Hyphomicrobium denitrificans ATCC 51888: one gene and its partner. The main gene of each other region encodes a partner of the protein of the gene in region 2 in a complex. Links are inferred from orthologs where the notes say so. Each region holds a gene or a part of one and is shown on either strand. Other genes may lie near its edges.

Region 1 (4,424 bases), 850 kb from region 2 along the record:
GCCGCTTCGACGACGGCATGCTGATCACACCATCCGGCGTGCGTTATGACGACATAGATCCCGACGACATCGTTTTCGTTTCAGCCGACGGCAGCGTTCCCGACGATCGCCAGACGCCGTCGACCGAATGGCATTTTCATCTGGCCGCCTATCGCGCGCGTCCCGATCGCTTCGCCGTCGTCCACACGCACTCGATGCACGCGACGGTTCTCGCCTGCGCGCACCGCGCGATCCCGGCATTTCACTACATGGTCGGCGTCGCGGGCGGGAAGGACATCCCGTGCGTGCCTTACGCCACCTTCGGCACCGCGGAGCTGGCGCGTCACGTCGCGACCGGATTGCAAGACCGCGACGCGTGCCTGATGGCGAACCACGGACAGATCGCGATCGGCCCGACGCTCGGTCATGCGCTGGAGCTTGCCGCCGAAGTCGAGGCACTTGCTGAGCAATACTACAAGGTGCTGACCCTCGGCCCCGCGAACATCTTGAACGACGACGAGATGGCGCTGCTGCTCGACAAGTTCAAAACCTACGGCCGCAACGTCGCCGAAAAGTAATTCGCCGTATGCGTCATGCTGATCGCGTCGATCAGCTCCTCTTATCATAATAAGATTTTGTTATCAGAAACCCTGAGCAAACGGATTGGTCTTTAAAATCTTTCTGATGTTTGGTCGCCCTCGTTGGAAATTCGAGGATGACGTTACCAATGACAGACACGACCAAGCTCACGACGTCCGCTGGCGCGCCCGTCGCCGATAATCAGAACTCTCTGTCCGCCGGCGCACGCGGCCCGTTGCTGCTTCAGGATTATCAGCTGCTCGAAAAGCTCGCGCACCAGAACCGCGAGCGCATTCCTGAGCGCGTTGTTCACGCCAAAGGCTGGGGTGCATTCGGCTCGCTCACCGTAACGCAGGATATCTCGAAGTATACGCACGCCAAGCTGTTCGATGCGATCGGCAAGAAGACCGACCTTCTAATCCGTTTCTCGACCGTTGCCGGTGAACTCGGCGCCGCCGACGCGGAACGCGACGTGCGCGGCTTCTCGATCAAGTTTTACACCTCCGAAGGCAACTGGGATCTCGTCGGCAACAACACGCCGGTCTTCTTCGTGCGTGACGCGCTGAAGTTCCCGGACTTCATCCACACGCAGAAACGCCATCCGAAAACCAACCTTCGCTCGCCGACCGCGATGTGGGACTTCTGGTCATTGTCGCCGGAAAGCCTTCACCAGGTGACGATCCTGTTTTCCGATCGCGGCTGCCCGACCAGCGTGCGCCATATGAACGGCTATGGCTCGCACACGTACTCGTTCCTGAACGCTGCCGGCGAGCGCCACTGGGTGAAGTTCCACTTCAAGACCCTGCAAGGCCATCAGCATCATACGAATGCCGAAGCCGCGGAGCTCATCGGCAAAACGCGTGAGAGCTACCAGGAAGACCTGTTCGGCTCGATCGAAAAGGGAGATTTCCCGAAGTGGCGCATGTTCGTTCAGATCATGCCGGAAGCGGACGCTGACAAAACGTCCTACAATCCGTTTGACCTGACGAAAGTCTGGCCGCACGCCGATTATCCTTTGATCGAAGTCGGCATCGTCGAACTGAACCGCAACGCGGACAACTATTTCGCTGAGATCGAGCAGGCCGCGTTCTCGCCGTCGAACATCATTCCCGGCATCGGCTTTTCGCCGGACAAGATGCTTCAGGCGCGCATTTTCTCGTACGCGGACGCGCACCGTCATCGCCTCGGTACGCATTACGAGGCATTGCCCGTCAACGCTCCGAAATGCCCCGTGCATCACTATCATAAGGACGGCGCGATGCGGTTCTTCCGCAACGACACCGGCAATCCCGACGCCTATTATGAGCCGAATTCGTTCGGCGGACCGAAGGAAACGCCCACGTACAGGGAGCCGCCGCTCAAGATCTCGGGCGATGCCGACCGCTACAATCATCGTCTCGGCAACGACGACTACACGCAGCCGGGCAACCTGTTCCGCCTGTTGACGCCCGATGGCCGCGAACGCCTGATGGATAACATCGCAGCCGCAATGCAGGGCGTTCCGGCGTTCATCATCGAGCGCCAGGTCGCGCACTTCGCGAAATGCGATCCGGCGTACGGTGCGGGCGTCGCGAAGCGAATGGGCGTGTCAGTGCCGTCGGCGCGAGCCGAAGCGGCGGAGTAACGCGCCGCTGGTTTCGCGAGCAAAATAGCCGAACTTGAGTTGTCGCCTCGGTCCAAAGCCGGGGCGACCGCTTTTAGTGAGTGCGATGCTGCGAAACTTCCGATGCGCTTGCGCGTTGCTCCGACGAGGTTCGATGGAATCTTCAAGGAGACAGGCAATGCCCCGAGGCGATAAATCCTCATACACCGCAAAGCAAAAACGCAAAGCCGAACACATCGAGGAAGGCTACGAGAAGCGTGGCATCGGCGAGAACGAAGCCGAACGCCGGGCCTGGGCGACCGTGAACAAGGAAAGCGGCGGCGGCAACAAGAGCGGTTCGGGCCGCGGAAAAAAGGACACGAACGTCTCGTCGAAACGCGGCGGTAAAATCGGCGGCAAGGCGGCAGCGTCTCGTCCGGCCGCAGCGCGCAGCGCCTCGGCACGCAAGGCCGCCGCGACACGCAAACGCCGCGCCGCGCGATAGGTACGCGAGTTAGTTACTCGGCAGTTCTGAAATACGGTTCGACCTTGCCCTTGAGCTTCAAGGTCATGGGTCGGCCGGATCGGTCCTTGGCGTTCCCCGCTGCGACACGAACCCAACCTTCGCTGACGCAGTATTCTTCGACGTTCGTCTTCTCGACGTCGTTGAAGCGGATTCCGATATCGCGCTTCAAAAGCTCCTCATCGTAGAAGGGGCTTTTCGGGTCGTTGGACAGGCGATCGGGCAGCGTGTCGGTCATGGCCGATTATCCTAGGAAGTATCTTAGTTTGCGAACCTGAAGTGCATGACGTCGCCATCCTGGACGACATACTCCTTGCCTTCCAGGCGCATTTTTCCCGCATCCTTGGCCCCCGCTTCGCCGTTTCCGGAAACATAGTCGGCGTAGGCGATCGTTTCCGCGCGGATGAAGCCTTTTTCGAAATCGGTATGAATGACGCCCGCAGCTTGCGGGCCTTTCGTGCCGCGCGTGATCGTCCAGGCGCGCGCTTCCTTCGGCCCGACAGTGAAATACGTCACGAGATCGAGCAGGGAGTAGCCGGCGCGGATCAGTCGATTGAGGCCAGGCTCGTCAAGACCCATTTCCGCAAGGAACGCATCGCGATCTTCCGGAGCAAGCCCCGCGAATTCGCTTTCGATCTTGGCCGAGATGATGACGACGGCCGCGCCTTCGGCCTTCGCGCGCTCTTCGACTTGCTTCGAATAAGCGTTGCCGTGTGCCGCCGCGCTTTCCTCGACGTTGCAGACGTAGACGACCGGCTTCGAGGTCAACAGTTGCAGCGCGCGAAAAGCGGGCATCTCTTCCGGCGTCATGGTGGCAAGGCGCGCAGGCTTGCCTTCGCGGAGCAGCAGCAGCGGCTTCTCCATGACGGCGAATTGCGCTTTCGCTTCCTTGTCGCCGGTCTTGGCCTTCTTCTCGATTTGCGAGACGCGCTTTTCGAGGCTTTCGAGATCGGCGAGCATCAGCTCGGTTTCGACGACATCGGCGTCGGCCAACGGATCGATACGATTTTCAACGTGCGTGATGTCGTCGTCGACGAAGCAGCGCAGCACGTAGGCGACGGCGTCGACCTCGCGGATGTGCGAAAGGAATTTATTGCCGAGACCTTCGCCTTTCGATGCGCCGCGCACGAGGCCCGCAATATCGACGAAGGTCAGGCGCGTCGGAAGGATCTCTTTGCTGCCCGCGATCTTGGCAAGCGTTTCAAGCCGCGCATCGGGAACCGCGACTTCGCCGACGTTCGGCTCGATTGTGCAAAACGGATAGTTCGCAGCTTCCGCCGCAGCCGTCTGCGTCAGCGCATTGAAGAGGGTCGACTTGCCGACGTTCGGCAGGCCGACGATACCGCATTTAAAGCCCATAGTTCGGAGAATTCCGCCCGAGTGAGTTGCGAGGTGATGGAAGGTGATGGCCGTGGGTTAAGCGAGACACGCCGCCTTGTGAAGCGAAATCGGCCGCCCGTGCGGCCCTTTGGCTCACTTCTTGTACTTGGCGAACGCAAACGTCGAATAGCGGTCGGGGCTCGGCAGGTTGATTGTGTCCGACATGGCGTCCGCAAGCGCCTCGGAAATGTGTGTTCCGTCGTCCGCCTTCCGCACCGCGATGACGATGAACGGCCGCTGCCAGCTCGTATCGGCGTCTTCGCACTCGAGGCACGGCTCGATGTAGCGGCCGAGGTTCAGCGTCCACATCGGAACGTCGCCGCCAAGCGCCTCGCGCACCCATTGCGCGATCCGTTCGGCTCGCAACCCGCCACGCTGTTC
Region 2 (5,746 bases):
CTCGCAATCGTGCAGAAAGTCGTCGAGCAGCACGGTGGCACGCTGACGCTCGAAGATGCGCCCCACAGCGAAACAAGAACGCGGGGCGCGCTCATACGAATGACATTGCCTACCAAGCTTGAAAGCACGCACGACCTTTCCACTGAACAACTTCATAATGCCTCGCGTGCCGCGAGTGGAGCATGATACAAAAGCTTAAGTCCCCAGGAGCGCTGTAATGTCCGCTGATATTTTGATCGTTGATGATGAAGCCGATATTCGGGATCTGATTGCGGGTATCCTGCAAGACGAAGGTCACCGGACGCGCCTCGCACGCGACAGTGATGAAGCGCTGCGCGCCATCGAAGATAGAAAACCTCATCTTGTCATTCTCGACATCTGGCTGCAGGGCAGCCGCCTCGACGGCCTCGAGGTTCTGACGATCATGAAGCGGACGTATCCCGATCTGCCGGTGGTCATCATTTCAGGACACGGCAACATCGAGACGGCCGTCACCGCCATCAAGCGCGGCGCCTACGATTACATCGAGAAGCCGTTCAAGGCCGATCGCCTGGTGCTCGTCACGATGCGCGCGCTCGAAGCTTCGCAGCTGAAGCGCGAGGTCCGCGAACTGAAGGAGCGCTCCGTCGTCTCCGCCGAAATGATCGGCAAATCGCCGGCGATCAATCAGCTGAAGAACAACATCGACAAGGCCGGTCCGACCAACAGCCGCATCATGCTGCGCGGCGCGTCGGGCTCCGGCAAAGAACTCGCGGCGCGCGTCCTGCATCAGAAGTCGCTGCGCGCCGACGGTCCGTTCGTCGTGCTCAATGCGGCGGCGATGGTTCCGGACCGCGTCGAGGAAGAACTGTTCGGCACCGAGGATCGCACCGGCGGGCCGCGCAAAGTCGGCGCGCTGGAAGAAGCGCACACCGGCACGCTCTACATCGACGAAGTCGCCGACATGCCGATGGAAACGCAAGGCAAGATCCTGCGCGTGCTCGTCGAGCAGAAATTCCTGCGTCTCGGCGGCAGCCAGAAGGTGTCGGTCGATGTCCGCATCATCTCGTCGACGTCGCGCGATCTCGATCAGGACATTCGCGAAGGCCGTTTCCGGGAAGATCTCTACCATCGTCTCAACGTCGTGACGTTGCGCGTGCCGAGCCTTGCGGAGCGGCGCGAGGACATTCCCGATCTGATCCAGTATTTCGTCGGACAGGTTGCGCAAACGTCGGGTCTGGCGCCGCGGCGGATCGGCGAGGACGCCATCGCCGTGCTGCAGGCACACGACTGGCCGGGCAACGTGCGCGAGCTTCGCAACAACGTCGAGCGCCTTCTGATCCTGGCGGGCGGAGATGCAAGCGCCGCGATCACGGCGGACATGCTTCCCGATGAAATCGGCTCGAACGTGCCGCTCCCGGTCAACGGCGGCGCGGAACATCTGATGTCGTTGCCGCTGCGCGAGGCTCGCGAAATCTTCGAGCGGGAATATCTCCTGGCGCAGATCAATCGCTTCGGCGGGAACATCTCGCGCACGGCCGAGTTCGTCGGCATGGAGCGATCGGCGCTGCACCGGAAACTTCGTGCGCTGGGCGTCTCGTCCGAACAGCGGGCCGGCGATCTCAGATCCGTTTCGTAAGGGACGGACAGCAGCGTGACCCGCATCGTCTACGTCAATGGCGCCTACAAGCGCTACGCCGAAGCTGCGATCCATGCCGAGGATCGCGGCTTTCAATTTGCCGACGCGGTCTATGAAGTCATGGAAGTGCGCGGCGGCCGATTAGTTGATGCAACCCGGCATCTTGCGCGGTTGAACCGCTCGCTCGGCGCGTTGTCGATTTCGGCGCCCATGTCGAATGGCGCGCTCTTACACATCGTCGGCGAAGTCGTGCGCCGAAATCGCGTTCGCGACGGACTCGTCTACCTCCAAGTGACGCGCGGGGCAGGTCCGAGGAATTTCTCTTTTCCAGGTCTGGAAATTTTCCCAACACTTGTCGTTCTCGCGCGCTCGCAGCGATTGGGGTGGGCGGACGAGCTTGCCGAGCACGGCATTGCCGTCAAGACGATGCCCGACAATCGCTGGGGCCGTTCCGATATCAAAACCGTGATGCTGCTGCCGGCGGTGCTCGCCAAGGACGCGGCCCATAGCGCGGGCGCTCATGAGGCGTGGTTCGTCGATCAATCCGGCGCTATTACGGAGGGCGCATCGAGCAATGCGTGGATCGTGACGCCCGGCGGCGTGCTGGTGACACGTCCGCTCGACCCGCGCATTCTGCCGGGCGTCACGCGCGCGACCGTTAAGGACGTCGCTGCGGCAGAAGGGCTGAAGCTCGAGGAACGCGCGTTCACGCTTGCCGAGGCCATCGGCGCCCGCGAAGCTTTTGTGACGTCGGCGACGAACACGGTCATGCCGGTAGTCAGCATCGATGCGCGGCAGGTCGGCGATGGGCGGCCGGGTCCGGTCGTGCGCCGGCTCAGGTCGCGCTTCCATGAGCTTGCCGAAATTTCAATCGTGTAGTGCGAATGTTGCCGCATTGTGCGGGGCAATAACACCTGTAAAGTGTCACCGCTTCGATAGTCATCCCCCCGATGCCCGTCGAGATCCCCGCTAGGACGCCTCGTCGATTTTTCAAGCCCGACAGCGCCCGGCGCGTTTCAAAAGACGTCGAAAAAAACGGACAAAAATTATGGCGGCTGAAAAAACTCAGAATTTACAAGACACCTTTCTTAATTATGTTCGTAAAAACAAAACTCCGCTGACGATCTTCCTCATCAATGGCGTCAAGCTGCAGGGCATCGTCAGCTGGTTCGATAATTTCTGCGTTCTGCTTCGGCGCGACGGGCACTCGCAGCTCGTTTACAAGCATGCCATTTCGACGATCATGCCGGGCGGTCCGGTCAATCTCAACGATCAGGACGGCGAAGGAACTGGTTGACACCAATTTCCAATAATCCAGACGGCGAGGACGCTTCGCCTCGTAAGCGCCGGCGTACGAGTCAAGATACGCGTCAGCCGAGAACGCGCACGCTGGTCCTAGTACCGGTTCTGAAACGGCCGCAACGCTCGGGCGATGCGGCTAAGACCGCGGGCGAAACGCACACGCCTGAAAACCGATTGTCCGAGGCTGTCGGCCTCGCGAACGCCATCGATCTCGACATCATCGACTCCGCGATCGTTCCCATGTCGGAGCCTCGGCCGTCGACGTTGCTCGGATCGGGCAAAGTCGATGAACTCGGCGGGCGCGTGCGCGATCTCGATATCGGGCTGGTCGTCGTCGATCATGCTCTGACGCCGGTGCAGCAGCGCAACCTCGAGAAGGCGTGGAACACGAAGGTTGTCGACCGCACAGGTCTCATTCTCGAAATTTTTGGCGCGCGAGCACGAACGCGCGAGGGCGTCCTGCAAGTCGAGCTTGCGCATCTTTCGTATCAGAAGGGGCGGCTCGTTCGCGCGTGGACGCACTTGGAACGTCAGCGCGGCGGCGGCGGCTTTCTCGGCGGCCCGGGCGAAGCGCAGATCGAACTCGACAAACGTATGCTTCAGGATCGCATCGACGCCATCAAGCGCGATCTCAAGGACGTCGTTCGCACGCGTGATCTGCATCGCAAAGGCCGGCGCAAGGTGCCGTATCCGATCGTAGCCGTCGTCGGTTATACGAACGCGGGCAAGTCGACGCTGTTCAACAAGATCACCGGCGCGGGCGTTGTCGCGATGGATCAGGTGTTCGCGACGCTCGATCCGACGATGCGGGAAGTGAAGCTGCCGAGCGCGCGGCGCATCATTCTGTCGGACACTGTCGGCTTCATCTCGGATTTGCCGACTTCGCTGGTCGCGGCGTTCCGCGCGACGCTTGAAGAAGTGGTCGAGGCGGATCTCATTCTGCACGTGCGCGACATCGCGCATGAGGAAACGGAAGCGCAGGCGCGCGACGTCGAAAAGGTTCTGAGCGAGCTCGGCATCGACACGCTGCCGGTCGACGGGCATATCCAGGAAGTCTGGAATAAGATCGACCTTCTGACCGGCGATCGTCGCGCGGAGCTACAACACGAAGCCCAGCGCAACGAACGTCCTCCGGTTCTCGTTTCGGCCGTGACGGGCGAAGGCATCGTGCCGCTGCTCGACGCGATCGACAGCCGCCTCAGCGTCGCCGACGAGATCCTCGACGTCATCATTCCCGGCAGCCTTGGGGCGCTCCTCAACTGGCTGCATGAAACGTGTGACGTGCTGGCGCGCGAGGCGCGCAAGGACGGCAGCATCGAACTGCGGCTGCGCATTCCGAGCGAAAAGAAAGACCGAGTTCTCGGGCAGTTGCGAAAAGCGGGGTTGAAGGTCTGACGCGGAGGGCTAAGCTCGCGCTATGGATCAACACGTCACCTGCTGCATTGCCGGAGGCGGACCGGCCGGAATGATGCTCGGCGTGCTGCTCGCGCGCGCTGGCGTCGATGTGCTCGTTCTCGAGAAGCACAAGGACTTCCTGCGCGACTTTCGCGGCGATACGATTCATCCCTCGACCTTGCGTCTGATGGAGGAACTCGGGTGGCTCGATGAGTTCCTAAGGCTGCCGCATCAAGAGGTGAAGCAGCTCTACGGGCAGTTCGGCGAAACGCGCATCAAGCTCGCGGATTTTTCGTCGCTGCCGATTTCGACAAAGTTCATCGCGCTGATGCCGCAATGGGACTTTCTCGATTTTCTGGCGGAGAAGGGGCGCGCGTATCCGAAGTTTTCGCTGCGCATGAACGCCGAAGCGACGGATCTCGTCCATGACGGCGGTCGCGTATCGGGCGTCAAAGTCACGACACCCGAAGGGCCGCTGACTGTCTCTGCCGATCTTGTCGTTGCGGCGGACGGGCGTACATCGACGCTGCGCAAAGCGTCAGGTCTCGTCAGCGAGAACTTCGGCGCGCCGATGGATGTCATGTGGTTTCGTCTGCCGAGGCTTCCGACCGACACAGAAGAGACGCAGGCCCGGTTCGATGCCGGACAGATTTTCATTATGCTCCAGCGCGGCGACTATTGGCAGTGCGCCTACGTCATCCCGAAAGGCGACGACGCCAAGGTGCGTGCGGCAGGTCTCGACGCCTTTCGCAAGTCGGTCGGCGCGTTGCTGCCGTTCGAAGCGTCCCGCGCCGATGCCATCGCCGATTGGGATCACGTCAAGCTTCTGACCGTCGCCGTCGATCGGCTGAACGAATGGGCGAGGCCCGGATTGCTGTGCATCGGAGATGCGGCGCACGCCATGAGCCCGGTCGGCGGCGTCGGCATCAATCTCGCTGTTCAGGATGCCGTCGCGGCGGCCAACAGTCTGTGGCAGCCGTTGAAAGAGAAACGGCTGACGTTCGACGATCTCAAGACGGTTCAGGCGCGGCGGGATTTTCCAACGCATGCGACCCAGCGCCTGCAACTCACAGTGCAAAACCGGGTCATTGCGAAAACGCTCGCGAAAACGCGTGATGTGAAGCCTCCGCTCGCCTTTCGCCTGTTCAACAGCTTGCCATTTCTATCGCGCATTCCGGCGCGGCTGATCGGCCTCGGCTTTCGGCCCGAGCATGTGTCGGACGCGATCCGGAAGGGCAACGGCGCTTAAACTTTTTTTGCCGTCGCGCTCTTCTCTATCGCTTTGGCTTCGTCCCACAGCGCGTCCATTTCTTCGAGCGTCGATTGCGACGGGGTTTTGCCGAGCTTCTCCAAACGCGTTTCGATATGCGCGAAGCGGCGCACGAATTTCTGGTTCGCCGCGCGTAACGCCGCTTCCGGATCGAGATGCAA

Evidence for each region. The genes of interacting proteins can lie anywhere in the genome.
Region 1: the proteins of hfq (region 2) and HDEN_RS12420 are in contact, whole or in part, in a crystal structure (PDB 3VU3), measured with the Escherichia coli proteins. The link is inferred for Hyphomicrobium denitrificans ATCC 51888 from one-to-one orthologs.

Annotation. Positions count from the first base shown.
Region 1 is NC_014313.1:2,569,655-2,574,078, reverse strand. The notes cover bases 1-2,944. They hold HDEN_RS12420 (catalase), read left to right. Parts: upstream 1-706; coding sequence 707-2,182; downstream 2,183-2,944. Other genes in these bases: ychF (redox-regulated ATPase YchF), read right to left, coding at 2,925-2,944; HDEN_RS12410 (DUF3297 family protein), read right to left, coding at 2,659-2,901; HDEN_RS12415 (hypothetical protein), read left to right, coding at 2,340-2,645; HDEN_RS12425 (class II aldolase/adducin family protein), read left to right, coding at 1-557. Also shown: more of ychF, read right to left, coding at 2,945-4,022; HDEN_RS12400 (hypothetical protein), read right to left, coding at 4,137-4,424.
Region 2 is NC_014313.1:1,720,188-1,725,933, forward strand. Bases 1,507-4,290 are described here. They hold hfq (RNA chaperone Hfq), read left to right. Parts: upstream 1,507-2,666; coding sequence 2,667-2,915; downstream 2,916-4,290. Other genes in these bases: ntrX (nitrogen assimilation response regulator NtrX), read left to right, coding at 1,507-1,618; HDEN_RS08295 (D-amino-acid transaminase), read left to right, coding at 1,634-2,497; hflX (GTPase HflX), read left to right, coding at 3,008-4,290. Outside these bases: HDEN_RS08285 (sensor histidine kinase NtrY-like), read left to right, coding at 1-186; more of ntrX, read left to right, coding at 218-1,506; more of hflX, read left to right, coding at 4,291-4,315; HDEN_RS08310 (FAD-dependent oxidoreductase), read left to right, coding at 4,338-5,564; mazG (nucleoside triphosphate pyrophosphohydrolase), read right to left, coding at 5,561-5,746. UniProt on the Escherichia coli protein: RNA chaperone that binds small regulatory RNA (sRNAs) and mRNAs to facilitate mRNA translational regulation in response to envelope stress, environmental stress and changes in metabolite concentrations.